DNA from 4 places in the Micromonospora cremea genome. Region 1 is predicted to be linked to each of the others. Evidence: riboswitches for the same ligand, from Rfam matches in the RefSeq annotation. Region 1 holds a riboswitch; each other region holds the start of a gene.

Region 1 (7,335 bases):
GCCTGCGCGGCCCGCTCGGTCACGCCGACCTCGGCCGCCACGTCGCGCAGCCGCGCGGTGGGGTCGCGGGCGATGGCGAGCAGAACGTGCCCGTGGTTGGTGAGGAATGTCCAGTTCCGGCCGCCGCTGTCGCCAGCCGCCGTCGCTGTGCTCGCCATCGTGGGTCCGCCTCTCCGGTTGCCGCCGCGCCCTCGGAGCGTCGCCGGAGCACCGGCCCAGGGGCAACGTATGAAATCTATATCACGCATATCTTGACGCATCTTGCGGTGCGTGTGACCGTGGAGCCCGAGTCAGCGCCCGCCGCCGCCCCGCTGAAGAGTCGGCTGAGCAGGTCAAACGCGTGGAGGAGAGGTGCGGGGATGAGCCGTCCCGGTACACCCGGCGGCCAGCCGGGTCCGCAGCGGACCCCGGACCGGGTGCCGGCCGATCCGGCCCAGGCGTACGCCGAACTGGCTGCCGGCAACCGCCGCTTCGTCAACGGCACCCCGCGCCATCCCAATCAGGACGCCGGGCACCGCGCGGCGGTGGCTGACGGGCAGCATCCGTTCGCGGTGGTCGTCGGCTGCTCCGACTCCCGGTTGGCCGCCGAGATCATCTTTGATCGTGGGCTGGGTGACCTGTTCGTGGTCCGCACCGCGGGGCACACCACCGGCCCGGAGGTCCTGGGCAGCGTGGAGTACGCGGTGACCGTGCTCGGCACCCCTTTGGTGGTGGTGCTCGGCCACGACTCGTGCGGTGCGGTACAGGCGGCCCGGGAGTCGGCCGCCACCGGCACACCGCCCCAGGGGCACCTGCGCGCAGTGGTCGACGCGGTGCTGCCCAGCCTGCGTCGGGCCGCCGCCGAGGGGGTCGACGACATCGACGGCATCGTCGACATCCACATCGCGCAGACCGTCGAGGCGCTGCTCGGGCAGTCGCCCGTGCTGGCCGCCGAGGTGGCGCAGGGGCGGTGCGCGGTGGTGGGGGTGTCGTACCGCCTCGCCGCCGGGATGGTGCGTCCGGTGGCCGCCGTGCCGGCCGCGACGCTCGACGTACCGACCGGCGCCAGCACGCCCGCCGCCTGACACGACGAGGGCCGCCCCGCGTGACGCGGAACGGCCCTCGACGGAGATCGCGGGATCAGAGCAGCGACATGTGCACGTGGTCCGTGTGGTTCGAGGGCCCGCTGTACGACTTCCAGCCGGTCGCAGGGAACCAGATCTGCCGGTTCCAGATCACGTAGTAGATGCCGAGCCGGTCGGCGTTGCGGATGAGGAACGCGGCCACGTTGTTGCCGTACGTCCGGGTGTCCTCGTTGTGCCACGGGCTGAAGCCGCTCTTCTGCAAGGACCAGTCACAGGCGCGGCCCTTCGGGTGCTCCCACGGCCCGCCGGAGCGGTAGCAGCCCACGAACCGGTTGAAGCCGGCCCGCTTGACCTCCTTGTACGCGTGCAGCGTGCGCGGGGTGACGCAGCCCGAGGTGGTGGGGTCGTTCTCGCTGCAGGACTCGGACTTCCAGTCACCGTCGGCGGTCCGTCCGGGGCCGAGCCGGGCGACCGGCGAGGTGGCCGACACCAGCCCGCCGGTGAAGCCCTTGCCGCCAACCAGGGCGAGCGCCTTGTCCGCGTCGCGCTTCTCCTTCGCCATCAGGGCGGTCTGCTTCTGCTGCTCGCGGACCTCCGCGTCGAGGGCCAGCTTGGCCTGCTCGGCGCGGGCCTTCACCGTGTTGACCTCGGCGAGCTTCTTCTCGTTGACCATGTTCATCTCATCGAGCGCGGCGGCGCGCTGGACGAACGAGTCAGGGGCTTCGCTCTCCAGCAGCATCGCCATCGGGCCGATCCGGCCGGTGCGGTACGACTGGGCGGCGATCTGCCCGACCTGCGGCGCCAGTGCATCCAGGTCGGCCTTGGCCCGCTCGACCTCCAGCGCCAGCTGCAGCTGCTTCTTCTTCGACTTGTCCAGTTTGGACTTGGCCGCGGAGTACTTGCGGTTGGTCTGCTCGATCACGTCGTTGAGCAGCTGGGGCTCGCCGTCCTCCTCGTGCCCGGACGGTGTGGGGGTCGTCGGGGCGGCCTGCGCCGGGAGGGGCCCGGCGAGCACGGTCAGTGCGGCGATCACGGCCACCACGGGTGTCAACCAGCGGCGTAGGGGTGCCGTCACAATGTTCCCTTCCGTCGACCGCCGACCGGGTTAGCTGACGGGTTCGGGGCGGAAGTGGCCCCTACCGCTTTCGCGGATTCACCCCACGTACCTGGGTTCCCGGCTCGCCGGTTGGCGATTGGGCGGTGGCACCGCAGGCGCCGCTTCGCGCCTTCGGCGGTGACCGGCAGCGAGGTTACCCGAGAGTCGACCGGCTGAGCTACGCCCTGATACCGATCAAAAGCGTCATTTCGCCATGGCGTTGAGTGACCAGTGACGCGGTTCTCAGGGCGGATGCCCCACCTGGTCACGTTGAGGAGTGTCACCATGCCGTATCCGTGCTCCTGTTCGGCTCTGGCCACCGGTCGGTGGCGGTGGATGGGGGTGTGGTCCGCGCCGGGTCGGGCGACGTGGGATCGAGTCGACCCGTGCGTGGGGAGCTCAGTGCGGCCAGTGCCTCGGCGCGGTCGGGCTGGGGTCGCGGGGCGGGCGCGTCGGCGGCGGGCGCGGTGTCCTGGCGGCCGGCTGCGGTCACCATCGCGGCCAGCCCGGTGGTCAGCGGTACGGCGGCGATCAGCCCGAGCGTGGCGACCGCGCTGCGGACGATCTCCTGCGCGAGGAACTCGCTGGTCAGGAGCTGCCCGATCGGTCGGGAGTCGGCGGTGAGCAGGAGCAGCAGCGGCAACGAGGCGCCCGCGTACGCCAGCACGATGGTGTTGACGGTGGAGGCGATGTGCGCCCGGCCGACCCGGGTCGCCGCCCGGTAGAGCTGCAACCGGGTCAGCCCGGGGTTGGCGTTGGCCAGTTCGGTCACGGTTGCCGCCTGGGTGACCGTGACGTCGTCGAGCACCCCGAGCGAGCCGATGATGATCCCGGCGAGCAGCAGACCGTGCAGGTCCACGTCGGCCTGGAACATCGACAGCGTGGTGGCGTCCTCGCTGCCGAAGCCGGTGAGGTGGGTGCCGGCGGTGGCGATGGTGGCCAGTATGCCGGTGAGCACCAGGCTGCCCAGGGTGCCGAGCACCGCGACCGAGGTCTGGGCGCTGACCCCGTGCGTCAGGTAGAGCACCACGAACATGATCAGCGCGGCGCCGACCACCGCGACCAGCAGCGGTGACCGGCCGGCGCCGATTCCGGGCAGCACGAAGGTGAGCAGGATGGCGAAGCTGGCGGCCAACCCGGCCAGTGCGGCCAGGCCCCGCCACCGGCCGAACGCGACGATCGCGGCGGCGAAGATCACCGCCAGCCACAGCAGCGGCGCGCCGCGCTGGTGTTCGGCGATGTTCCAACTGCTGGCGGTGGGATCGGTCGGATCGGTCAGCTCAACCAGGATGACCTCGTCGTCGACCTCGACCCGGGGCGCGCCGGGTCCGGCCGGCACCGGTGTCTGGACCTGCTGGCCGGAGGCCGGCCCGTCCTTCACCCGGACGTCCACCGTGCCACACGGCCCGTCTCCGAGGCTCGGTGTGCCCTCGGGGCTCGTCGCCGTCGCTGGGCAGGGCTCGGTCACCACCCGGGTCACCGTGCCGTGGTACCGCGGCACGTTCGCGCCGCCGTCGGTCTGTGGTGACCCGTCGCGCGGCCAGAGCACCACCGCGGCGAGCACGGTCGCGACGAAGAGGGGCACCACCGTCGCGATGAGGATCCGTCGCACCCGGGGCGGGGCGGACGGAGCGGGACGGGTGTGGTCGGAACCCAATGCGAGACTCCCAACGATCCGGTGCGGGGTACGTGCCGGCGGGCCGGTCGGTTCACCGCCGCCGCGGGAAAGCGGCGACGAGCGCGCCGGATCGCTGGTTGGCGACTGCGTGACTACGGGCGGTGAGCGCTCGGCCCGGTCGGCGGGAGGCGACGCCACATCGTGGCGGCACCTCTGCCCAACTGCGTAGCGGGATCCGGAGGGCCATCGTCGGAATGCTAACCAGCCCGACCCGGGGACGCAGGTCATGGCGGAGTGTCGAGGTTGTCCAACCGCCCGCGCGGCGGTTTCCGGACCGGCATGTTGGAGTCATGCCCGCGCCGTCACCGCCCGACCCCGGTCGCCCCGCCGGCGACCAGCGACACGCCGGGCCCGGGGGCCATCAGCCACACGCCGACGGCGGGCCGCAGCAGCACGGCGGGCACGACAAGCACGCCGGGCACGATCCCGCCATGTTCCGCCGCCGGTTCTGGGTCTGCCTGGCGCTCACCGTGCCGGTGGTGTTGACCAGCCACCTGGTGCTGGACCGGCTCGGCCTCGGGCTGGACGTCCCGGGCCGGTCCTGGGTCGGGCCCGGGCTCGGCTCGGTGGTGTTCTGGTGGGGCGGCTGGCCGTTCCTGGTCGGTGCGGTCCGCGAGGTCCGCGATCGGGCACCGGGCATGATGCTGCTGGTCGCGATGGCCATCACCGTCGCCTACGCCGCGTCACTGGCTACCAGCGTGGGCGCCTTCGACCTGGATTTCTGGTGGGAGCTGGCCGCGCTGGTCACCATCATGCTGCTCGGGCACTGGCAGGAGATGAAGGCCATCGGCCAGGCCAGGGGCGCCCTCGCGGCACTGGCCGCGTTGCTGCCCGACGATGCCGAGCGGGTGGCGGCGGACGGGCGGGTCGAGCCGGTGCCGGTGACCGAGCTGCGGGTCGACGACGTGGTGCTGGTCCGGCCGGGTGGGCGCGTTCCGGCGGACGGCCGGATCGTCGATGGCGGCGCCGAGCTGGACGGGTCGATGATCACCGGCGAGTCGCGTCCGGTCGCCCGGTCGGTAGGGGACCGGGTGGTGGCCGGCACCGTCGCCACCGACTCGGCGATCCGGGTCCGCGTCGAGGCGCTGGGTGAGGAGACCGCGCTCGCTGGCATCCAGCGGATGGTCGCGCAGGCGCAGCGATCCGGCGGGCGGGCCCAGTTGCTGGCCGACCGGTTCGCCGCCGCGCTGTTCTACCTGGCCACCGGCACCGCCGTGGTGACCGTGCTGGTCTGGACCGTGCTCGGCCAGCCCGACGAGGCGGTGGTCCGCACGGTCACCGTCCTGGTGATCGCCTGCCCGCACGCGCTCGGGTTGGCCATTCCGCTGGTCGTCGCGCTCTCCACCGCGTTGGCCGCGCGGTCCGGGATCCTGGTCAAGGACCGTTTGGCGCTGGAGCGGATGCGGACCGTCGACGCGGTGCTGTTCGACAAGACCGGCACCCTGACCCGGGGCGAGCACGTGGTCACCGATCTGGTGACGGCACCCGGCGTCGAGCGGGACGAGCTGCTGCGGATCGCGTCCGGCGTGGAGTCCGACAGCGAGCATCCGCTGGCCCGGGCGATCGTGGCGGCGGCCGGGAGCGTCGGCCGGGCCCCGGCCGCCGGGTTCCGATCGCTGCCGGGCCGCGGGGTGCAGGCCACCGTCGACGGTACGGAGTACGCGGTGGGCGGCCCGGCGCTGCTGCGGGAGTTGGGTCTGTCGCTCCCGGCCGACCTGGATGCGGCGATCGGCCGGTGGTCGGCGCGGGGTGCCGCGGTGCTGCACCTGGTGCGGCTGCCGGGCACCCTGCTCGGTGCGTTCGCGCTGACCGACGAGGTACGTCCGGAGGCCCGGGCGGCCATCGTCGAGCTGCGCGCCGCGGGCGTCCGCACCATCGCCATGATCACCGGTGACGCCCGCCCGGTGGCCGACGCGGTCGCCGCCGACCTGGGGTTCCGGCGAGGTGTCGACGAGGTCTTCGCCGAGGTGCTGCCGGCGGAGAAGGACGGCCGGGTGGCCGAGCTTCAGCGGCGGGGGTTGACCGTGGCGATGGTCGGCGACGGGGTGAACGACGCGGCGGCGTTGGCGCGCGCCGACGTCGGCATCGCGATCGGCGCGGGCACCGATGTGGCGATCGAGTCCGCCGGGGTGGTGCTGGCCTCGTCGGACCCGCGCGGGGTCGGTGCCGTGGTCCGGCTCTCCCGGGCTTCATACGGGAAGATGCGGCAGAACCTGGCCTGGGCGGCGGGCTACAACGTGGTGGCGCTGCCACTGGCGGCCGGGGTGCTGGCGTGGGCCGGGGTGGCGTTGAGCCCGGCATTGGCCGCGGTGCTGATGTCCGCGTCCACCATCGTGGTGGCGCTCAACGCCCAGTTGCTGCGGGGGGTACGCCTCGACCCGGAGCCCGACTGACGGCGCGTCCGTCGGGCCGGGCGAGCGTCGCTCGTGGCCGGCTCGGGTCTCAGCCGCGCTTCATCAGCCGGCCGACCGCCGCCATCATCTCGGTGGCCATCTCGTCGGCCCGGCCCTCGGCCGCGCCCTCGTGCATGCAGTGCCGGGCATGCCCGTCGAGCAGCCCCAGCGCCACCTTGTCCAAGGCGGCCTGGATCGCGGAGATCTGGGTGAGCACGTCGATGCAGTAGCGGTCCTCATCGACCATCTTCTCGATGCCCCGGACCTGCCCCTCGACGCGGCGGAGCCGCGCGAGCAGCTGGTCCTTGCTGGCGGTGTATCCGCGGATCGGAGTGGGTGCGGTCATGGCGACAAGGATAGCCTACCCCTGGGGGGTATGGTAGTGTCCCTTCCTGTCGGATACCCCCACGGGGTAGCGGTACAGGACAAGACAGATGTCCGCCTTCGAATTACCCCAGGGGGGTATATGCTCGGAGGTGGCGGAGGGAGACGGTTCGATGGTCAACACGACGTACCAGGTGCAGGGCATGACCTGCGGTCACTGCGTCAGCTCGGTCAGCGCCGAGGTCGGCGCCATCGCCGGCGTGCGCGACGTTCAGGTCGACCTGGCCACCGGCCGGGTCACCGTCAGCAGCGACCAGCCGCTGGACGTGGAGGTTGTCCGGGCCGCCGTCGACGAGGCCGGCTACGACCTCGTCGACGCCTGATCGAGAGGCTTCGCCATGAACACGGTTACCAGACTGGGCGGATTCGCCCTGGGCCTCGCGGCGGTCTTCGGCGCGGCGTACGGGATCGGGCAGGTGGCCGGTCCCGCCGCCCCGGTCGCCGAGAGTCGGCACGACGACGGCGCGGCCCACCAGCCGGGCCCGGCCGGCCAGGGGGAGCACGACGAGTCGGCCGACCGGCTTCCTGGCGGCCTGCTCGTCGCCGACCGCGGCTACACCCTCGAACCGGTCGCAGCCCCGGCCGGCGAGTTCGCCTTCCGGATCGGCGGCCCGGACGGCCGACCGGTGACCCGGTTCGACGTGGCGCACGACAAGCAGATGCATCTCATCGTCGCCCGGCGGGACCTCTCCGGCTTCCGCCACGTGCACCCTGACCTCG
Region 2 (7,335 bases), on a different contig from region 1:
CCACCATCGAGAACTCCCCGCACCTGGAGGCGTTCCGGGCCAAGGGCCACGAGGTGCTGCTGCTCACCGACCCGGTCGACGAGGTGTGGGTCGAGCGGGTCGGCCAGTACGACGGCCGCCCGCTGCGCTCGATCGCCAAGGGCGAGGTCGACCTGGACACCGACGAGGAGAAGCAGCAGGCCGAGACCGAGCGCGAGCAGCAGCGACAGGAATTCGCCGCGCTGCTCGACTGGCTCGGCACGACCCTGGCCGACAGCGTCCGGGAGGTCCGCCTGTCGTCGCGCCTGACCACCTCACCGGCCTGCGTCGTCGGTGACGCGCACGATCTCACCCCGACCCTGGAGAAGATGTACCGGGCGATGGGGCACGAGGTCCCGTCGGCGAAGCGGATCCTGGAGATCAATCCCGGTCACCCGCTGGTCGCCGGGCTGCGCAAGGCCCACGAGCAGAGCGGGGGCTCCGAGGCGCTGACCGAGACGGCCGAGCTGCTGTACGGCCTGGCGGTGCTCGCCGAGGGTGGCGAGCTGGCCGACCCGGCCCGCTTCACCCGGGCGCTGGCCGACCGGCTGGCGCGCAGCCTCTGACCGACGGACCCCTCCGGCCGGCGGGCCGCCCGCTCAGCGGGCCCCCGCCGGCCGGGCCCGAGCCGTGGCACCTGCTACCAGCGATCCCAATGAGCGAAAGCTCCGGCGTCCGCGCGGGGCCCGGGCTTGAAGTCCGTGCCGAGGGTGTAGGCCACCGGGGTGAGGGCCACCTGCACGACGGTGTCGTAGGGGATGTCGAGCAGGTCGGCCATCTCCCGCTCGTAGCTGAGATGGCTCGTGGTCCACGCGGTGCCCAGCCCGCGCTCCCGGGCGGCCAGCATGAAGCTCCAGAACGCTGGTATGACCGAACCCCAGGCCCCCGCCTGTCCGCGAACGCTGTCGAGCTCCGCGCGTGACTCGACGCGCAGACACGGAATGAGCAGCAGCGGAGCCTCGTGCAGGTGGTCCGCGAGGTGTTGCAGGCTGCCGGCGATGCGACCCCACTGCGCGGAGGCGAAGTCCATCCGGCTGAAGGCGGGACCGGCGCTCCCGGAGGCGGGTGGTGGGGCCATCAGGCCAAGCCGCCACAGCCGCGCGACGGCGGCGCGGGTCTCCTGGTCCTCGACGAAGATGAAGTCCCAGCGCTGCCTGTTCCGGCCACTGGGTGCCTGCAGGGCGATCCGGAGGCAGTCCTCGATGACGTCCCGGGGGACCGGGCGTCGCAGGTCGAGACGCTTCCGGACGGCGCGCGTCGTGGTCAGGACCTCGTCGGCGCTCAGGCCGAGCGTGCCCGTCGCGTCGGGCCGGGTAGATCTCGAGTCGGTCATGCCGGTGCTCCCGTGCGCTGGGGAATCTCAAGGTTCGCAGTGATCGCGGGAAGGACACCGGGAAACCGCTCATTGATCTCGTCGGCGCGCAATTCGTGACGGCGGAAACTGCCGTTCGGCGTGACGCGGAGGACGCCGGCCTCTCGCAGGACCTTCAGATGGTGCGAGAGCGTCGACATGCTGACCTCGGACAACGCCTCGAACTTTCCGCAGACGACGCCACCGGCCCGGGCCAGCTGCCGTACGACGCTCAGGCGCACCGGGTCCGCGAGGGCGCCGAGCAGCGTGGCCAGGTCGACCGAGGCGAGATCGGGATGATGCAGGGCTCTCATGGACACCATGCTAGCTTTCATTTCGGGATTTCGGGAATCATCGAAACGAAGGTCCGGCGAGCGCCGGCTCGGCCGGCGAGTAACGCAGCCCACGATCACGAACGGAGCAGCGTCATGTCCGTCGACACCGTCATCTTCAGCGGCGAAGGCCCGCACGCCGATCCCTGGCACCCATTGGCCGAGACCAGCGCCAAGATCGCCAGCCTGATCGGCGACACCGACCCGGTGGCGACCGTGACCTCCGTCGGCCAGCTCGACGCCGCACTCGACGGCACCCGCCTGCTGGTGGTCAACGCGAGCGCCAACCGCTCGACCCCGATTTCCGAGGACGAGGACTTCGCGCGCATCCTCGACGCCTTCCTGGCCCGCGGCGGCAGTCTGCTCGCCACCCACAGCGCCACCATCGCGTTTCCCCGGCTGCCGAGCTGGCGATCCACGATCGGCGCCGCCTGGGACCCCGGCCGGACCTACCACCCGCCGATCGGCCCGAGCCTGATCCGCCGCTCCGGCGTCGCGCATCCGCTCACCGAGGGGCTCGGTGACTTCGAGGTCTACGACGAGCGCTACACCGACCTGGAGTTGATCGCCGACGCGAAGATCGAGCCTCTCTACGTCCACGAGGAAGGCGGCGCCATCCACCCGCTGATCTGGGCGCGCACGGTAGGGGATGGCCGGGCCGTCTACAACGCACTCGGCCATGACGTCCGGTCGTACGAGTCGCCGGCGCACGTGGAGCTGCTGGGCCGCATCGTGGCCTGGCTCCGGCGCGACGCCTGAAATCCGACCCGATCGGAAACGGTCCATCGTGGTCACTGCACAGTCTCGGGACACCCGCAACCGCTGCGCGGGTCGTCCCGCGTGCCCCGGTGAAGAAGTTCACAGGGGGTGGGCGACCGTCACCAACCGTGCCTAACGTCGGTCGGGTTCGCCAATGCGGACACCGCGACCGGCAACGCCAAATCCTGCCCCCGGTCGTCGGAACCCAGTCACCCGGGCAGGAGCGGGGGACCCAACGTTCCTCGGTGCACGTCACCTCGGGGTGAAGCCGCCACCGCGCGGCCGGGCTCCTCGGCCCGAACCCGACAGCTCACCTCGCCGGCGTGGAGGAAGCTCACATGGCATCTGAATACACGCCCCGTCATCGACGGGTCACCACCCGCCGCGTCGCCGTCGGCACCCTCGCCGTCGGCGCGGTCACCGGGGCCGTCGCCCTCTTCGGCCCGGCCGCCCCGGCCCAGGCCGGGGTCAACTGGGACGCGATCGCCCAGTGCGAGTCCAGCGGCAACTGGCACATCAACACCGGCAACGGCTACTACGGCGGGTTGCAGTTCTCGCAGAGCACCTGGGCCGGCTACGGCGGCAAGAAGTACGCCGCCCGCGCCGACCTGGCCAGCCGCGGCGAGCAGATCGCGATCGCCGAGAAGGTGCTCGACGGGCAGGGCATCGGCGCCTGGCCGACGTGCGGCAAGAAGGGCGGCTCGTCGGGCGGCTCCACCGCGAAGTCCTCGACGAAGTCGTCGTCGAAGTCCACCTCGAAGTCCGACTCGACGTCGAAGCCGCAGCAGCGGTCGTCGCGCGGCGAGCAGCCGGCGACCCGCAACCACGAGCGCAGCGCGCCCTCTTCGGGCAGCGGGGCGTACCTGGTCAAGCCGGGCGACACCCTGTCGGAGATCGCCCACGCCCATCAGGTGGCCGGCGGCTGGCAGGCCCTGTACGAGCGCAACCGTCAGCTGATCGGCGCGGATCCCGGTCTGATCTTCCCGGGTCAGCGGCTCGCCCTCTGACGCACGCCGCGGGCGCCCGACCGGATTCCGGTCGGGCGCCCGCGGGCGTGTCGAGGAGGGGTGGGCGTCAGGCGGCCGACGCGGCAGCATCGGGACGCGCCGGCACCGACCCGGACCAGGCGCGGCGCGCGGCCGGAACGCCGTCACCGGGCCGGTCAGCGCGGTCGGCGGCGTCCTCGCCCCGCTCCGGACTGACTGTGGACGGTGTGTCGGCCGCACCACGGGCCAGCCGCAGTGACTGTTCAGCGGAGCGGCGGGCCGCGCACGGCCACGGCTGGCCGGCACAGAGCAGGTTGTGGCAGGCGCCGTCCTCGTCCGGCTCGTGGGCGCTGAGCACGTCGATCGCGAGCTGCCAGAGCAGCGGGTCGGTCACGTCGCCGGGACGCTGCTCGCGCCGGCTCGGACGGTTGCTGGTGTCGTCGGACATGGTGGTCCCCCCTGGTAAGGCTGAATCTTCATTACGTCACCGCTCAGGTAATCGCTAAACCCTCGCGGCCTGTGATGTCCGGCGCAGCCGCCACGCCGCCACCCGGTGCGGTCAGTCCGGCAGCAGCGGCATCTCGACGCCTGGATCCCGGCCGAGCAGCACCGCGCGGGTGAGCGCCGCCGATCCGAACCGGTCGCGGACCGCGTCCACCGCGGCGTCCAGCTCGGCCCCCGGGTCGTGGTGGAACGGCAGCTCCGGCTGGACCGGGTTGTCGTCCAGGTTGCCGACCGACACGCCGATCAGCGTGACGCCCCGCCGGCCGATCTCGGGCAGGGCGACCCGCAGCAGCGTCCGCGCGGCGGCCAGCAGCGGCGTGGTGTCCGCGGTCGCCTTGCCGATGGTGTGGGAGCGGGTCGCCCGGGTGTAGTCGCCGAAGCGCAGCCGCAGCACCACCGTGCGCCCGGACCGCCCGGCCGCCCGCATCCGCCGGGTGACCCGGTCGACCAGGCCGGCCAGGACGGCGTCCAGCTCCGCCGGTGCGTGTGGCGTCCGGCTCAGCGCGTGCTGCGCGCCCATCGAGCCGCGCCGGCGGCCGACCTGCACCGCCCGAGGGTCGCGGTTGTGCGCCAGGGCGTGCAGGTGCCGGCCGGCGCCGGCGCCGAGCAGTGACACCAGCGCCGCCTCGCCGAGCCGGGCCACCTCGCCGACGGTACGGATCCGTCGTTCCCGCAGCTTCGCGGCGGTGATCGGGCCGACGCCCCAGAGCCGTTCCACCGGCAGCGGGTGCAGGAACGCCAGCTCGGCGTCGGGCGCGACGACCAGCAGCCCGTCCGGCTTCGCCACCCCGCTGGCCACCTTCGCCAGGAACTTCGTCCGGGCCACGCCGACCGTGATGGGCAGGCGGACCCGTTCGCGGACCTCCCGGCGCAGCCGCTCGGCGATGTCGGCCGGCGGCCCGGCCAGCCGGCGCAGGCCGCCCACGTCCAGGAACGCCTCGTCGATGGAGAGCCCCTCGACCAGCGGGGTGGTCTGCCGGAAGATCTCGAACACCGCCCGGCTGGCCGCCGTGTACGCCGACATCCGAGGCGGCACCACGATCGCGTCCGGGCAGAGCCGGCGCGCCTGCTGGCCGCCCATCGCGCTGCGTACGCCCCGCGCCTTCGCCTCGTAGCTGGCCGCCAAAACCACACCGCCGCCGACGATCACCGGCCGCCCCCGCAGGCGTGGATCGTCGCGTTGCTCGACCGACGCGTAGAAGGCGTCCAGGTCGGCGTGCAGGATGCTGGCCCCGGGTGACACGTACATATGTTCGCATGGCGTCAACGATCACCACAGTGACCTGGGCCAACACGACCGGCGTGGCCGCCGGTCCCGGCGGCGCCTAGCCCTACGGCGCGGCATCGGTTGACAGGATGTAACGGCGCAGCGACACCGCGCCACCGTCGGGGGCGGTCCACTGCGCCGTGCTGGTGCCGGTGCACCGCCACCCGGTCCGCTCGTACAGGGCGGCGGCCGCGGTGTCGCCGGCGGCCACCTCGAGCGCCAGGTCCATCCCGCGTTCGCTCGCCCACCGCCGGGCCCGGGTCAGCAGCGCGCCGCCCAGCCCAGCCCCGCGGGCGGCCGGCGACACGAACAGGCGAGCCACCTCGGCGGTCGGCCGGGCGAGCGACCCGTCCGCCGGGTCGGGCAGCCGGTGCACCGCCACATGCCCGACGATCGTCGAGTCGGCGTCGACGGCCACCCACGCGCGTGCCGGACGGGGCTCGCGCAGCCAGCGGTGCGGGTCGGTGGGCCAGTTCAGCGGGTACCGGTCGGCCTGGTGGACGAGGGCGAGCGCCGCGACGCATCCGTCGAGGTCGGTGGCTCGCCGCCGCCGGATACGCGGTGGGGTCACAGCTCGTCGAACGGGCCGGCGTACCGGAACCCGCCCCGGATCGACTCCCGCCAGGCGCTCAACGGGCGGGCCTGGAAGTACTGCGGGCCCCAGGGCTGTGGCGGAGTGACGCCCAGCTCAACGGCCGGTCGGAACCCGAATCGCGGGTAGTAGTCGGGGTGGCCGAGCAGCACCACCAGCGGCTCGTCCCGGGCGTCGGCCGCGCCGAGCACCGCGTGCATCAGCGCCGAGCCGACCCCGCGCCGCTGCCAGTCGGGAAGCACGCCGAGCGGCCCCAGGCCGAGCGCGACCGGCTGACCGGCCACCTGACCGCGGGTGGCCACCACATGCCCCACCACCTGCCCGTCCGGGTCGGTCGCCACCAGGGAGTACGCGGGCAGCCAGCCCTCGTCGGCGCGCAGCGCGTCGACCAGCGTCGCCTCGATCGGTACGCCGTCGTCCGGCGCGGCGAAGGCGGCGGCGTGCACCGCGCGGATGGCGTCGACATCGGCGGGCGTCTCGCGTCTGATCAGCACCGCGCCACGATACGGCCCCCCGGCGTCCGGCTCCACGTGTTATCGGCGGGCGCCGGTCAGCCGACGGCGGTGGGGGAGGGAGTCGCGCTGCCGCCCTGCGGCGCCTCCGGTGCCATCAACCGGACGATCTCCGCCCGGTCGGCCGGCGAGGGCAGGCCCCACTCCGGCCGGTAGCCGTACACCTCGTGCAGTCCGGTGGAGCCGGTGCGGCCGTCCAGGATCTCCACCGCGTCGGTGCCGATCAGGCCGGGGTGCTCCACGCCGCACGCCTCGGCCACCTTCACCAGGTCGCGGCGCAGCGTCCGCAGGTAGTTGGCCGCGCGCACCGACTTCAGCGTCGGGTCCAGCCCCCGGGCCAGCCAGGCGTTCTGGGTCGCCACCCCGGTGGGGCAGGTGTCGGTGTGGCACTTCTGCGCCTGGATGCAGCCGATCGACAGCATCGCCTCCCGACCCACGTTGACCAGGTCGCAGCCGAGCGCGAAGGCCACGATGGCGTTGTCCGGCAGGCCGAGCTTGCCGCCGCCGACGAAGACCACCCGCTCGTGCAGGTTGTGCTCGGCGAAGACCTTGTAGACCCGGGAGAAGCCCTGCTGGAACGGGAGCGACACTGAGTCGGTGAAGATCAGCGGGGCGGCGCCGGTGCCGCCCTCGCCGCCGTCGATCGTCACGAAGTCGACGCCCCGGCCGGTGTCCCGCATCAGGGTGGCCAGATCCTGCCAGAAGCCCAGATCGCCGACCGCCGACTTGATGCCGACCGGCAGGCCGGTCTCGGTGGCCAGCAGTTCCACCCAGTCGAGAAGGCTGTCGCAGTCGGAGAACTCGGCGTGCCGGGAGGGGCTGACGCAGTCCTGCCCGGCGGGGATGCCCCGGGTGGCGGCGATCTCGGCGGACACCTTCGCACCGGGCAGCAGCCCGCCGAGGCTGGGCTTGGCGCCCTGGCTCAGCTTGATCTCCAGCGCTTTCACCGGCGCGCTGGCGACCAGGTCCCGCAACCGGTCCAGGCTGAACCGGCCGTGCTCGTCCCGGCAGCCG
Region 3 (7,335 bases), 1.6 Mb from region 1:
GCACCGCCGAGATGGTGCCCGGTGGCAGCCAGTCGTCGCTGTCGACGAACCAGACGTACCGGCCGGTGGCCACGTCGAGGCCGGCGTTGCGGGCCAGACCCAGACCCACGTTGCTGCTCAGGTGCACGACGCGGACGCCGTCGCGGCCGGCGGCGTACGAGCGCAGCATCGCCCCGCAGCCGTCCGGGGAGGCGTCATCGACGGCGATCAGCTCGACCGCGTCCGACTCGCCCGCCGGAATGTCGGCCCGGATCGACTCGAGGCACTGGTACAGGTACGCCTCGACGCCGTACACGGGCACGACGATGCTCAGCAGCGGCGCGTGCGTCGGCTCATTGACCACCCCGCCACCTTCGACGGCCCGGGTGGCCGGCCCCGGAACCTGGCGTGGCGCAAGGAGGTGGAATCCCTGAACTTGCGCGGAGCGGCAGGTTAACGCCGCCCGCCGACCTGCGCGCGGAGCCGGCCCGTTGCGCGTCCGTCACCGGTGAGACACGTCCGGTTCACCCGGTAGTGACCCGGTAGTAGTGTGCCCCGGTGCGGCCCTGCCGGGCCGTCGTGGGCGTTGCCGTCGCGCGCCGTCCGCAGCCGCGCCGGGGAGGAGAGGTACGTGCTGGTGACCCTGCGGAGCGTCGGGATCCCGGCATGACCAGCACCGCCGCTGTGTCGGCGGCCCGGCACGCACCCGCCGCGGCCCGGCTGCCCTCGTTGACCGGGCTGCGCTGGATCGCCGCGTTGCTGGTCTTCGGCTTCCACGCCGCCACCATGCGGATCATCGCCGAGCCCGACTACAAGGCCGTGATCGACGGGCTGTTCGCCCTCGGCCTGTCCGGGGTGCAGTTCTTCTTCGTCCTCAGTGGATTCGTGTTGGTCTGGTCGGCCCGTCCCGGCGACTCCCGGCGGACCTTCTGGCGGCGTCGGATCGCCAAGATATATCCGAACCACCTGGTGCTGTGGGCGGCGGCGCTGCTGGTCGCCTGGTGGTTCGCCGACCCGGTGCCGCCGGCCGCCGCGCTGGAGAACCTGCTGCTGCTGCAGGCCTGGGACCCCCGGCCGGGCTGGTTCTACAGCATCAACACGGTGAGCTGGTCGCTGTCCTGCGAGTTCTTCTTCTACCTCTGCCTGCCGTTGGCCCTGCCGCTGCTGCGCCGGACACGACCGGCGCTGCTCTGGACGCTGGTCATCGCCCTGCCGCTGCTGATCCTCGCGCTCTGGCCGGCCCAGCAACTGGTGCCGGAGGTCAGCCGCTGGTGGTTCACCCAGATCTTTCCGCCGGCGCGTTCGCTGGAATTCTGGTTGGGTGCGGTGGCGGCCGAGCTGATGCGCCGGGGCCGGTGGCGCGGCCCCGGGCTGACCGGAGCCAGCGTCATCTTCGTGGCTACCTGGGTTGCCGCCGTGCAGTGGATCCGCGCCGAGTTGTGGACGACGCTGCTCGCGGTGGCGTACCTGCTGGTGATCACCGCGGCGGCGGACGCGGACGTGCGGGGCCGGCCCTCGCCGTGGCGTTCCCGCCCACTGGTCTGGCTCGGTGAGGTCTCCTTCGCCTTCTACCTGGTGCACGTCCTGGTGATGACGACCGTGCTGCGCTGGACCGGGGACTGGGGGACCGGGTTCGGCGGTTGGCGCGGCCCTGCGGTGGTGCTCGGCTTCCTGCTGGTCAACCTGGTCCTCGCCGGGCTGCTGCACCGCTTTGTCGAAACCCCGATGATGCGCCGGCTCGCCCCGCGCCGCCCGGCCCGACCGGCGGTCGTCCCCCGGCAGCGCGCCGGCGGCACCGAGGCCCGCAACACCGAGGTCGACAACGCCGAAGCCGGCGGCACCGAGGCCGGCAACGCCGGAGCCCGCACGGCCGGGCGGGCGGGCGAGCGATCGACGTACGCCGACTCGCGCTGACACCGTCCACCCTGGTCAGCGGGCTTGGCGCGATCGGCGCGGCGTGGGTCGACACGCCCGGCACCGATGCGCTCGATCGGCCGCGGCGGTAGCGTGGGAACGTGCTTCCGGCCGCGCTCACCTGTCCGCTGTGGTGGGTGGCGCGCTGGGCGGCACGCGTGCTGGCCAGCTTCGCCGTCGTCGCCGCCCTGGCGCTCGGCGCCGGTCAGGCCCCGGCCTCGGCCGCGTCGTCGGTGGCGCCGGCCGCCGCGCCGTCGGCGTTCACCCCCGGTCCGCTCGCGCCGTCGTGCCGGTCCGCCGCGGTGGATGACGCGGAGCACGCGACCGCTGAGTGGGCCGCCGAGACGGCGTCCACGGAATGGTCGGCCGACCCGCAGCCGGTGCCGCCCGGCGTGCTGACCGTCGTCCCCGCTGCTCCGACCGGCGCGACCCGGGTGCGCGACGCCGGGGCCGACCCGCTGCCCCGCACCGACGGCCGCGCCAGCCGAGCGCCCCGGGCCCCACCCGCGCGCTGAGCCACCGGGACGAGCGTCCCTCCCGCCGCGCCTGTCGAGCCGTCAGCTCCGCACGCCGCCGATCCGTGGCTCCGCCACGACCGTGCGGTTCCCATCGCACAGCTCTCACCCCGAGGTGCCGACCATGGAGACCGTCGTCTTCTACCAGTTCCTGACCGAAGTGCCCCAGGCCGCCGCCATCTGGTCGGCACTGTTCCTGCTGGCGCTGACCGTGCTCACCGTGCTGGTCGCCCGCCCGGAGCGGGACCAGCCGGCCGTCGACCCGACCCCCGCGGCGCCCACCGCCCGGGAGGCCGCCGCGGCCGAGGCCGCCGACCTGCGGCGGTACGCCGAGGAGGTGGCCGTCGCCGCGGCGGGCGCGGCGCAGACCGCCCGTCGACGGCGCGCCGACTGGCTGGCCGCTCAGGAGCAGGTGGAGCGGGCGTGGGCCGCGTACGACGAGGCGGACACCGCCGCCCGTCGGTTCGCCGGCGCCGGGGCGCTGCCCACCCCGCGTACCCCGCGCACCCCCGCCGAGTACGCCGGCCGGGAGCGCTACCTGCACCGCGCGGCGATGGCGGCGCACTGGCGCGGGGACCTGTCCATGCGGCAGCTCGGTGACGTGTTCACGCATCGGCACGGTTGGGATCCCCGCCGGCACCCGGTCGAGCAGGAGGTGCTGCTCAGTCGGGCGGTGCGGGACGCGAGGCTCGCCGACTACCGGGCGGCCGCCGGGCGGGAACGGTCGGCCTGGCGCGACGCGGAGCTGGCCGCCGAGTCGGCCCGCGTCCTCGCCGAGGAGGCGTACGCGGCGGCGGCCCGGCTGCGGCCGAACCTGGCGCCGGCCCGCCGGACGGTGACGGCGGCGTTCCGTCCGGCAGCCGCGACGCGCTGGCGTCCGGCCCGCGTGGGCTGACCTTCCGAATTGGCGGGTGAGCCCGGTCACACCGGCGGGAAATCGGGCGCACGTCGCGTTCGGACGAATTTTCCCCGCGAATGCCGTGCCGTTGTCGACGGCCTGTCCGCTTGTCGCCCAGCATCGCCGCCGTAACCGGTTGTCCCATCGAGTCACGTCAGTGGCAATACGCGCAGAAATTAGCGCTCGATTTCAGGTTTACGCAGGTGAACCTGGCTTGGCAGGGATTGAACAGGCCAGTAGTGTCGTCCCGTCCGGTGCGGTAACCGATCGCAAGAGGCGACGCCGCGCCGACCCGCTCAATCGTGATCAACGAACCGGGGACCCATCAGTAAGTCCGGGGTGAATCCGCGAGCCACGGCCCGCGGTAGGGCGATCTTCCCGCCCGAATCCGTCAGCTAACCCGGTAGGCGGTGTCGGAAGGAGTTCCATCCTCGTGCAGCACCTCTCCACTCCTCGGTTGTTCCCCTGCCTCCACGGCGCCGCGGTGCCCCCGCTCATCCGTCCGGTGAGCTGACCCCCGGGTCACCGCCTCTCCCACCCGGCCACGCCGGGCAATCCCCTGAGCGGTTCACCACCCGCGGACCACGGTCCGCGCGCTGGCGCCTGCCCGGATATCGGTCCGGCCCGGTGTGCCGCTCTCCCCCCCATCCGTGGAGGACCCCGTGAAGCACACCCTGAAGCGTCAGCTCCGTCGTCTCGCCACCGAGCGCCCCTACCAGATCGTCGCCGCCTCCGCCGCGGCCTTGGCGCTCGCGACCACCACCGGCGCCCTGATCGCCGGCGCCGACGACGCCCCGGCCAGCCAGCACACCGCGACCACGGTCGCCGAGATGCGTAGCGACACCATCGCGTCCCGCGGCGAGGCGCGCGTCGCGGACCCCTCGGCCAGCACCTCGCCGAGCACCGCCGCCCCGACGGCCAGCGCCGCGTCGCCCGCCGCCAAGGCCAGCGGCAACCCGGATCTGACCCGTAAGCCGGCCCCGCCGAAGCCGCCCGCGACCAAGGTGCTCGACTACGACTACCAGGCGCAGAACACGTACTACAACTGTGGACCCGCGGCTACCCGCAACGCGCTCAGCGCCACCGGTATCGACCGCACCCAGGACGAGCTCGGCGGCGAGCTGGGCACCACCGAGATGGGCACCAACTCGGCCCTGGACACCACCCGGGTGCTCAACGCCGAGGTGAAGGGCTCCCCGTACCGGACCCGGATGTTCGCCGGCACGCCCAGCCCGGCCCAGATGGACCAGCTCCAGGCCGACGTGGTCGCGGCGATCACCGCCGGCCGCGGCGTGGTGGCCAACGTCGTCGGCGACGCCACCGACACCGATGGTGGCTGGCACTCCTACGGCGGCGGGCACTACATCGCCGTGGTGGGCTACAAGGACAACGGCCGGACCGTGCGGATCGCCGACTCGGCGAACGCCGCCGACCCGTCGTACTGGATCACCACGATCGACCTGGCGAACTGGATCGCCACTCGGGGCTACTCCGCCTGACCCGGGCGCAGCCGCCGCGGGCGCCGTCCCCCACAAGGGGCCGGCGCCCGCGGCGTTTCTCCGTGCGGTCAGTAGCCGATGAAGCCGTACAGCGCGAGGTGGTTCGACTTCGTCCCGCTGACCGTGTGGTCGATGCTGGACGGTTGCACGCTGCCCTCCACGAAGAGGTAGTCGATCTTGCTGGAGCCGCTGGTGGCCTTCGATCCGTAGCCGGTCATGCCGTACCCGCTCAACGTGCTCGGCGCGATGCCGGTGCGGTTCGCGTCGATCCCCACGATGCGGATCGTGGAGGCGTTCAACAGGCTGGTCGCGTCCGCACCGAGGTGGATGCCGGTGTTGGCGATGCCCCGGTCGCCGTCGCCGGCGCAGGCGTTCTGCCGGTTCTCCTCGGGCAGGTGCATGGTCGCGGCGAACACGCTGGTGCCGGTCGCCTTGATGGTGAACCGGGCCGCGATGGCGCTGCTGCGCTTCCACTTGTAGTAGTCGGTGCTGTCCGGGTCGCTGTTCGGCGGCTTGTACAGCGTGCACCCGGCGCCGTTGGAGTACGCCGTGCCCGGCTTGAGCCAGCCCGCGCTCCAGTACTTCGAGATGTCGCCGGCGGCGAGGCTGAGGGTCCTGGTGTTCCAGATGATCCCGTTGGTCTGCTTCTTCTTGAGGTCGCCCAGCGACTGCGAGCTGCACTTGTGCGTGCTGCCCCACGGCTCCGGGTCACTCCAGGCCACGATCGCCCGGTAGGTGCCCGCCGGGTAGCCGAACTTGGCCGACAGTTGATCGGCGTACGCCTCGGCCTGGCCGGTGCCGCGCACCTGCTGGACGATCAGGATGTCCGGTGCCACCACGCCACTGGTGCCGGTGCGGCCGGCGTCGTCGACCAGGATCGAGGTCAGGTGGTCCGGCCCGGAGATCCGGGTGCAGGTCCCGTCGGAGTTGTTCACCACCAGGTTCTCGATGTTGTTGTTGTAGACCCGCAGGACGCGATCGGCCGCCGCCACCACGTCGGCACCCGATGCGGGGACGCTCGGGGTGGTGGCGAGCGCGGGGGCACTGGGCGCCGAGCCGAGTGCGACGGCCGCCAGGGCCGCCACCAGTGCTGATCGTTGCCTCGTGAGCTCGGTGGACTCCTCTCCCCAAGGGATCGACAGATGACTCTGCCCTTCCAGGCGGCGAACTCTACAGTGGATCTCCATCGATCGGTGTCCCCCCGCGTGCCGCCGACCGGGACTCTCGTACCCGTCGCCGAACCGTGGGAGACTGCGGCCGTGGTGGATGAATCGGGTGGTCAAGCCGGCCGCGGGCCGGTCCTGCTGCTGCTGCACGGAATGGGGGCGACCGGCGACGTCTGGCTGCCCTGGGCGCCGCTGCTGGAGCAGCACTGGCCGGGGCGGTGGCTCGCACCGGACCTCGCCGGTCACGGCTGGTCGGCGCCGCTGCCGTCGTACTCGTTCGCTGGCTTCGCCGAGCGGATCGCCCACGGCCTGGCCCCCGACGACCGGATCGTCGTGCTCGGACACTCGCTGGGCGGGGTGGTCGGCCTCGCGCTGGCCGCCCGCGCCGCCGGCCTGCCGGTGGACGCGGTGGTCGGGCTGGGCATCAAGGCGGTCTGGTCGCCCGACGAGCTGACCCGCGCCGCCGAACTCGCCGCCCGACCGATCGCCTGGTTCGCCAGCCGCACCGAGGCGGCTCGCCGCTACCTGCGGGTCTCCGGGCTGTCCGGCCTGATCCTGCCGGACCATCCCGTGGTCGACGCCGGGCTGCGCCAGGTCGACGGCCGGTGGCGCCTCGCGATGGACCCGGCCGCGTTCGCTGTTGGCGAGCCGGACCTCGCCGCTCTGCTGGCGGCGGCCGACGTGCCGGTGGTGCTGGCCCGCGGCGAGCACGACCCGATGGTCACCGACGCGCAGCTCAAGGAGTTCGGCGTACCGGTCGCCACGCTGCCCGGGCTCGGGCACAACGCGCACGTGGAGGACCCCGCGGCGGTGCTGGCGTTGCTGGACGCGTACCGCTGAACCCCGGAAGGTGGGGCCACGGACTGATGCGCAGTCCCGAGTCGGCCCTGATCGTCAGCGTGAGCCTGAATGTCGTCGATGACCGCCTCGACGAGGCGATGCGTCGATGTCGACCGCTCGTCGCCTCGCTCGGGGCGGGAGGCCTGACAGCGGCCCGCACCGATCCCGGTGGTGCTCGTGTTCGGGCGTGCGGACGCGTGGTCCTTTGACCTCCGGCCGCTGGCGGCCGAGGGTGGCGCTGTCTGGGGTTTGTCCATGCTCCTGGTGCTGCGTCCAACCGGGTTGTCACCGCAAGCCCTCGTCGGGCCCGCGGTGCGTGCCCTGGAGGGCGGGCCGGACGAGGCCGAGTTGATCGGCACGATCGCGGAGGCGTTGCGTGACGCGGCAACTCCCTTGGCTGACCCGGTGGTCCGGATCAGGCCAGGGGGGAGAGCTGCGCCGGCACGCTCGCCGCGCGGTCCGGCGCCGGCGCCAACTCCCGGCGGGCGGCGGCCAGGAACGCCTCGGCGTACGACTCGACCGGG
Region 4 (5,937 bases), 460 kb from region 1:
GCCCCAGCCAGGAAACATGTCCTGAGCTGGGGCCTCACGCTGGAGCGGGTGACGGGAATCGAACCCGCACTGTCAGCTTGGGAAGCTGATGTTCTGCCATTGAACTACACCCGCAAGCGGCACCACTGTACCTGAGTCACCCAGCCGGTGCACCCAGGTGCCCCCACGGTGCGCCGGGCTCACCACCCGGCCGCGCCGCAGGGACCACTCACCCCGGGCAGGCCAGCCGCATGCTGACCGCGTGGAACGCGTACCGCGCGGCGTAGCTCCCGCGTACCACCGGTGCCGGCCCCGTCACGACGGGGCCGGCACCGGCGTCTTTCCCCAGGACCGGATCGTGGGCCGCGGTCAGGCGGCCGAGCGCTGGACGTCACGGCTGCGGCGGGCCGGGCGGGTCTGCGGTACGGAGGACGGCCCGGCCGCCGCGGGCGGAGCGTGCGGGTCGAGCCAGACCTGAACGGCCGGCCCACCCGGCGCGCCACCGGGGAAACCGGCGCCGTGGTGCTCGCGGCGAGCCAGCATCGCCACGTCGACGGTGAACTCGAACAGCCGCCAGTCGACCTGCGGGGCAGCCCGCGCGCTCTGCGCCAGCCGGGCCACCTGGGCCGGATCGGTCACCGGCCAGGCGCGCCCCGCCACGTACGCCTCGTCGTCGCTCTCCTCCGGCGGGAACGAGTGCAGCGCGTAACGGCCGTCGCGTTCGAGGTCGCGGCGCTTCGGCGAGTCGAGAATGAAGCAGAAGAGACCCTCGTCGGTGATGACCGGGGAGACCGGATGGACCCGCGGCCCGCCGTCGGCGCGGACCGTGGCCAGGTAGCCGAAGCCCGGCCCGTACTGCTGGAGGAGAACGCGGATCCCGTCGGCGAGTCGGGGCTCGTCGGCGGCGAATTCGGACCAGGAAGCCATGCCGGTATTCTATCGAACAAATGTACGACCAGCGACCTCGACGCGCTGGTCACCGGCACCGGATCTGGCTGTCGCCCACAACGCCGCTATGGTGGTCCGATGCTGCTCTCCGACCGCGACCTGGTCTCCGAGATCAAGGCCGGCACGCTGGGCCTGGAGCCGTTCGAGCCCACCCTGGTCCAACCGTCCAGCATCGACGTACGACTCGACCGGCTGTTCCGGGTCTTCAACAACCATCTCTACACCCACATCGACCCGGCGATGCAGCAGGACGACCTCACGTCGGTCGTCGAGGTGCCCGACGGCGAGCCGTTCGTGCTGCACCCGGGGGAGTTCGTGCTCGCCTCGACGCTGGAGGTGATCTCGCTCGGCAACGAGCTTGCCGGCCGACTGGAGGGCAAGTCGAGCCTGGGCCGGCTGGGCCTGCTCACGCATTCCACCGCCGGCTTCATCGACCCGGGCTTCTCCGGGCACGTGACGCTGGAGCTGTCCAACGTGGCGAACCTGCCGATCACCCTCTGGCCGGGCATGAAGATCGGGCAGCTCTGCATCTTCCGGCTCTCCTCTCCGGCCGAGCACCCGTACGGCTCGGCGGTCTACGGCTCGCGCTACCAGGGGCAGCGCGGGCCGACACCGAGCCGCGCCTGGCAGCACTGGCGCACCTGGCCGACCCGCTGAAGCCACCCGTCGGGCATTGCGCCCGCCGGATGTCAAGGAGGGGCCCCTCCTATACGAGAAGGGGCCCCTCCTTACATCTCAGCCTGGGCGGCCGTAGCTGTGGATGGGGCCGTCGTCGACCTTCTTCATCTTGATCGGTTGACCGGCCTGCGAGGCGTGCACGACCCAGCCACCGCCGACGTACATGCCGACGTGGTGGATGTCGCTGTAGTAGAAGACCAGGTCGCCGGCGCGCAGGTCGGCCCTGCTGACGTCCTTGGTCACCCGGCTCTGCTGGGCGGCGTTGTGCGGCAGTGACACCCCGGCCTTGGCCCAGGCGGCCAGCATCAGCCCGGAGCAGTCGTACGAGTTCGGGCCCTCGGCGCCCCACACGTAGGGTTTGCCGATCTGCGCGCAGGCGAACTTGACGGCCACGCCGGCACCACCGCCGGGGTAGCTGGCCGGGCACGGGGCCGGACGCAGCGGGCCGCCGCCACCGTTGCCGTAGACCTTGAGACGCAGCTTCTGCAGGCGGTCGATCTCGTCGTTGATCTGCTTCTTCTTGGCCGCCAGCTGGGCCTCGGTCCGGGTCAGCTGGGCCACCATCTCGTCCAGTGGCGCCTTCTGCCGGGCCAGCTCGTCACGCAGGTCGGACACCTGCCGCACGTCCTGCTGCTGGTCGTGCGCGAACCGGTCGAGCATCTCGAGCTGCCCGACCACCTCGCTGGGCGACCGGCTGCCCAGCACGGCGTTGACGGTGGAGACGTTCTCGCCCTTGTACGCGCGGACAGCCAGGGAGCTGACCTTGTCCATCGCGGCGTCGACCTGGCGCTCCAGCGGGGCGATCCGGGCGGCCAGCGCGTCGGCCTGCTTGCGCTTCGCGGCCAGGTCGGTCCGGGCGGCGTTGTGCCGTTCGATGATCGGTTCGAGCTTGTTCCAGTCGGCGTCGATCTGGCGCTCGATCTCGGCGACGGACGGGTCGGCGTGGGCCGCCGTGGCGCTGCCCGTCAGGACGACGGCAACGCCGACCAGGGCGGCGAGGGCGGTGGTGAAGCGGGACCAGCGTGGGCGCGGCACGATCGACGTCGGGCCGGCTGACGCCGACCGCTCGGACGACGGCCGCGGGGCATGGTGAGCCACCGGGTTCCGTACTCCTTCTTCCTGACCGCCTACCGGGTTAGCTGACGGGTTCGGGCGGGAAGGTGGACGCCCTACCGCAGTGGCTGCGGATTCACCCCGGAAAACCTGGGTCCCCGGCTCGCTCGGAAGCGACTCGGCGGTGTCGGTCCGTTACCGCCCGGGTGGGCGGAGCTGCTGTCGGCCCGACGAATGACCAGAGTAGAGACGGCCGTTACCGATCCGCAACCGGTGGGGCCGTGACACTCCGTACCGATTGCCGGGGGCGACGACCACAGCTGGAGGTTTCCTTCCACGAACATCGGTAGCAGGAAAGGTATTGACGCGCGCTCCGGGCGGGGTGAAGGTGACCTCACCTTCGCCCGTCAGATCTAGGGTGGTCGATGCACCGTCCAACCCTGTTCACCGGCCGGCGCGCGCACTGCTCGCCGCCGCCGTGGTCGCCGCCGCGACCGCGGTACCACTACCCGCCGGCCCAGCCGCGGCCGCACCCACCGCCGACCGCCAGCAGCAGTACGCCGCCGCGGCGACCGAGTACGGCGTGCCGGCCGACGTGCTGCTCGGTGTCTCCTATCTGGAATCGCGCTGGGACAGCAACGCCGGCACACCGAGCACCAGCGGCGGCTACGGCCCGATGCACCTGACCGACGCCCGGCACGTGGTCGCCCTACCCGGGCGCGGCCACCACGACGCCGGCACCGAAGACCCGCGCGGCGACGACTCCCGCCCCGCCCGGGCGTTGGCGCCCCGACCGGCCGAGGAGCCCGCGCCACCCGCCGCCGCGTTGCAGACCGTTGACGCCGCCGCCGCGCTGACCGGCGCCGATCCCGAGTCACTGCGTACCGACGCGAGCGTCAACATCCGTGGCGGCGCGGCACTGCTGGCCGCGTACCAGCGGGAGATCGGCGCTCCGGTGGGCGCCGACACCGACCCGGCAGCCTGGTACGGCGCGGTGGCCCGCTACGCCGGCGCGGACAGCGCGGACGCCGCGGCCGCCTTCGCCGACGAGGTGTTCACCACCATCGGCGCCGGCGAGTCCCGGGTGACCGACGACGGCCAGCGGATCACGCTGGCGGCCCGGGCGATCCAACCCCAGCGTTCCTGGCTGGACCGGCTGGGACTGCGCCGGCTCGCCCGCCCGGACGGGCTGGAGTGCCCCCGCACCATCTCCTGCGAGTGGATCCCGGCGCCGTACGAGGCGTTCGGCGCCGGGGACTACGGCAACCACGACCTCTCCGACCGACCCGGCCGGCAGAAGATCGAGTACATCGTCATCCACGACACCGAGGCGAGCTGGGCGACCACGCTGCAACTCGTCCAAGACCCCACCTACGTGAGCTGGCACTACTCGCTGCGCTCGGTGGACGGGCACATCGCCCAGCACGTGAAGACCAAGGACGTCGCCTGGCACGCCGGCAACTGGTACGTCGACGCCAAGTCGATCGGGCTGGAACACGAGGGCTTCGCCGCGCAGGGCACCTGGTACACCGAGGCGATGTACCGGACCTCCGCCAAACTGGTCCGGCACCTCGCCCAGCGGCTGGGTATCCCTCTGGACCGCCAGCACATCATCGGCCACGACAACGTGCCTGGCACCGTCGCGGCGAACGTGCCCGGGATGCACTGGGACCCGGGCCCGTACTGGGACTGGACGCACTACTTCAACCTGCTGCACGCGCCGCGGCTGGACACCGGCATCCCCGCCAGCGGGCTGGTCAGGATCGACCCGGACTACGCCACCAACCAGCCCGCGTTCACCGGCTGCGTCACCTCCGGCGTGCCGTGCGCACCGCGCGGCTCATCGGCGGTGGTGCTGCGCAGCGCGCCGTCCGCGGACGCGCCACTGGTCAACGACATCGCACTGCGCCCCGATGGCACCCCGAACACGATGGCCGTGTCGGACCACGGGGCCCGGGCGTCCGCCGGCCAGACGTACGCCCTCGCCGGCCGGCAGGGTGACTGGACGGCGATCTGGTATCTCGGGCAGCGGGCCTGGTTCCACAACCCGGCGTCCGCGCCGACCGCCAGCTGGACCGTCGGCGTGGTGGCCACCCCGAAGCCCGGGCGGGCCACCATCCCGTTGTACGGGCGGGCGTACCCCGAGGAGGCGGCGTACCCGGCCGGAGTGCCCTACCAGCCGATCTCGCCGCTCCAGTACACGCTGTCGGCCGGCCAGCGGTACGCCGTCGGCGCGGTGCTGCCGGGCGAGTACTACAAGGCCACCACGTTCGACGGCTCGTCGCCGGGCGACTGGACGGTCATCCGCAGCCAGAACCGGTACGCGCAGATCCAGTTCGGCCACCGGATCATGTACGTCGACCCCGCCGACGTGCAGCTCCTGCCGTCCCCGGTGGGCGCACCCGGCTGAACCGCTGAACGGCACGAGGGCCCCCGGTCGTTCGACCGGGGGCCCTCGTCGTGCCTGCTGGATCAGCCGGGTCTGCGGAACCCGGCGACCGGCATGTAGTTGATGCTGGCCACCTGCACCGGTTTACCGGCGCGCGGCGCGTGCACCATCTTGTCGTTACCCAGGTACAGGCCGACATGGTGCAGGTCGCTGAAGAAGAAGACCAGGTCACCGGGGCGGGCATCGGCCCGGGAGATGGCCTTGCCCTCGTGCCACTGGTCACCCGTGTGGTGGGTCAGGCTGATCCCCGCCGCCTTGTAGGCGTACTGGGTCAGGCCCGAGCAGTCGAACGAGTTCGGGCCGGTGGCGCCCCAGACGTACGGCTTGCCGATCTTGCCGCAGGCGGTCCGGATCGCGGTGCGGGCCGCCGCGCTGACCACGCCGTTGATGGTCGGGCAGCCCTCGGTCTTGACCGTGGTCTTCGGCAGGGACGCCTCGAGGCGCTTGATCTCGCCGTCGATCTGCTTCTTCTTCGCCGCCAGCTCGTTCTGCTGCTTGGTCTGGGTGGCGATCAGCGCGTCCAGCTTCTGCTTCTGGCCGTCGTACTTGGCCCGTACGGCCAGCACGCCCTCGACCTCCTTGCGCTCCCGCGCGGCCAGCCGGTCGAGAACGGTGAGCTGCTCGGTGAGCGTGTCCGGCTTGGCGCTGACCAGCAGCGCGCCGATGTCGTGGGAGGGACCCGACATGTAGTAGCGGGAGGCGAGGTCACCGACCCGGTTGAGCGCCAGCTCGCTCTGCAGCGCCAGCGGCTCGATCTTCTTCTGCAGTTCGGACGACTTCTTCCGGTTGGCCTTCAGCTGCGACCGCACCTTGTTGTACTGCTCGATGGT

Evidence for each region. Region 1 has a riboswitch for cyclic di-AMP ahead of BUS84_RS25915 (coiled-coil domain-containing protein). Riboswitches for the same ligand answer to the same signal wherever they lie in the genome.
Region 2: linked by a shared signal. The riboswitch ahead of BUS84_RS05550 (LysM peptidoglycan-binding domain-containing protein) and the one ahead of BUS84_RS25915 (coiled-coil domain-containing protein) in region 1 are both predicted to bind cyclic di-AMP.
Region 3: linked by a shared signal. The riboswitch ahead of BUS84_RS33615 (C39 family peptidase) and the one ahead of BUS84_RS25915 (coiled-coil domain-containing protein) in region 1 are both predicted to bind cyclic di-AMP.
Region 4: linked by a shared signal. The riboswitch ahead of BUS84_RS23725 (C40 family peptidase) and the one ahead of BUS84_RS25915 (coiled-coil domain-containing protein) in region 1 are both predicted to bind cyclic di-AMP.

Annotation. Positions count from the first base shown of each region.
Region 1 covers NZ_FSQT01000002.1:2,671,425-2,678,759, forward strand. Annotated here, with positions in the region: gene BUS84_RS25905 (helix-turn-helix transcriptional regulator) at 1-158, opposite strand, end outside; gene BUS84_RS25910 (carbonic anhydrase) at 360-1,064, shown strand; gene BUS84_RS25915 (coiled-coil domain-containing protein) at 1,120-2,139, opposite strand; cyclic di-AMP (ydaO/yuaA leader) riboswitch at 2,144-2,274, opposite strand; gene BUS84_RS25920 (YibE/F family protein) at 2,441-3,817, opposite strand; gene BUS84_RS25925 (heavy metal translocating P-type ATPase) at 4,270-6,231, shown strand; gene BUS84_RS25930 (metal-sensitive transcriptional regulator) at 6,281-6,577, opposite strand; gene BUS84_RS25935 (heavy-metal-associated domain-containing protein) at 6,729-6,938, shown strand; gene BUS84_RS25940 (hypothetical protein) at 6,954-7,335, shown strand, end outside.
Region 2 covers NZ_FSQT01000001.1:1,254,972-1,262,306, forward strand. Annotated here, with positions in the region: gene htpG (molecular chaperone HtpG) at 1-584, shown strand, start outside; gene BUS84_RS05535 (nitroreductase family protein) at 659-1,351, opposite strand; gene BUS84_RS05540 (ArsR/SmtB family transcription factor) at 1,348-1,683, opposite strand; gene BUS84_RS05545 (ThuA domain-containing protein) at 1,798-2,460, shown strand; cyclic di-AMP (ydaO/yuaA leader) riboswitch at 2,627-2,798, shown strand; gene BUS84_RS05550 (LysM peptidoglycan-binding domain-containing protein) at 2,799-3,467, shown strand; gene BUS84_RS05555 (hypothetical protein) at 3,535-3,894, opposite strand; gene dinB (DNA polymerase IV) at 4,006-5,193, opposite strand; gene BUS84_RS05565 (GNAT family N-acetyltransferase) at 5,282-5,788, opposite strand; gene BUS84_RS05570 (GNAT family N-acetyltransferase) at 5,785-6,303, opposite strand; gene BUS84_RS05575 (FMN-binding glutamate synthase family protein) at 6,360-7,335, opposite strand, start outside.
Region 3 covers NZ_FSQT01000002.1:4,285,898-4,293,232, forward strand. Annotated here, with positions in the region: gene BUS84_RS33595 (glycosyltransferase family 2 protein) at 1-343, opposite strand, end outside; gene BUS84_RS33600 (acyltransferase family protein) at 646-1,893, shown strand; gene BUS84_RS33605 (hypothetical protein) at 1,995-2,408, shown strand; gene BUS84_RS33610 (hypothetical protein) at 2,533-3,303, shown strand; cyclic di-AMP (ydaO/yuaA leader) riboswitch at 3,590-3,731, shown strand; gene BUS84_RS33615 (C39 family peptidase) at 3,957-4,805, shown strand; gene BUS84_RS33620 (hypothetical protein) at 4,874-5,890, opposite strand; gene BUS84_RS33625 (alpha/beta fold hydrolase) at 6,065-6,811, shown strand; gene BUS84_RS33630 (CDP-glycerol glycerophosphotransferase family protein) at 7,227-7,335, opposite strand, start outside.
Region 4 covers NZ_FSQT01000002.1:2,212,017-2,217,953, reverse strand. Annotated here, with positions in the region: tRNA gene BUS84_RS23740 (tRNA-Gly) at 41-114, opposite strand; gene BUS84_RS23735 (pyridoxamine 5'-phosphate oxidase family protein) at 349-906, opposite strand; gene dcd (dCTP deaminase) at 1,006-1,584, shown strand; gene BUS84_RS23725 (C40 family peptidase) at 1,663-2,703, opposite strand; cyclic di-AMP (ydaO/yuaA leader) riboswitch at 2,716-2,852, opposite strand; gene BUS84_RS23720 (N-acetylmuramoyl-L-alanine amidase) at 3,077-5,068, shown strand; gene BUS84_RS23715 (C40 family peptidase) at 5,131-5,937, opposite strand, start outside.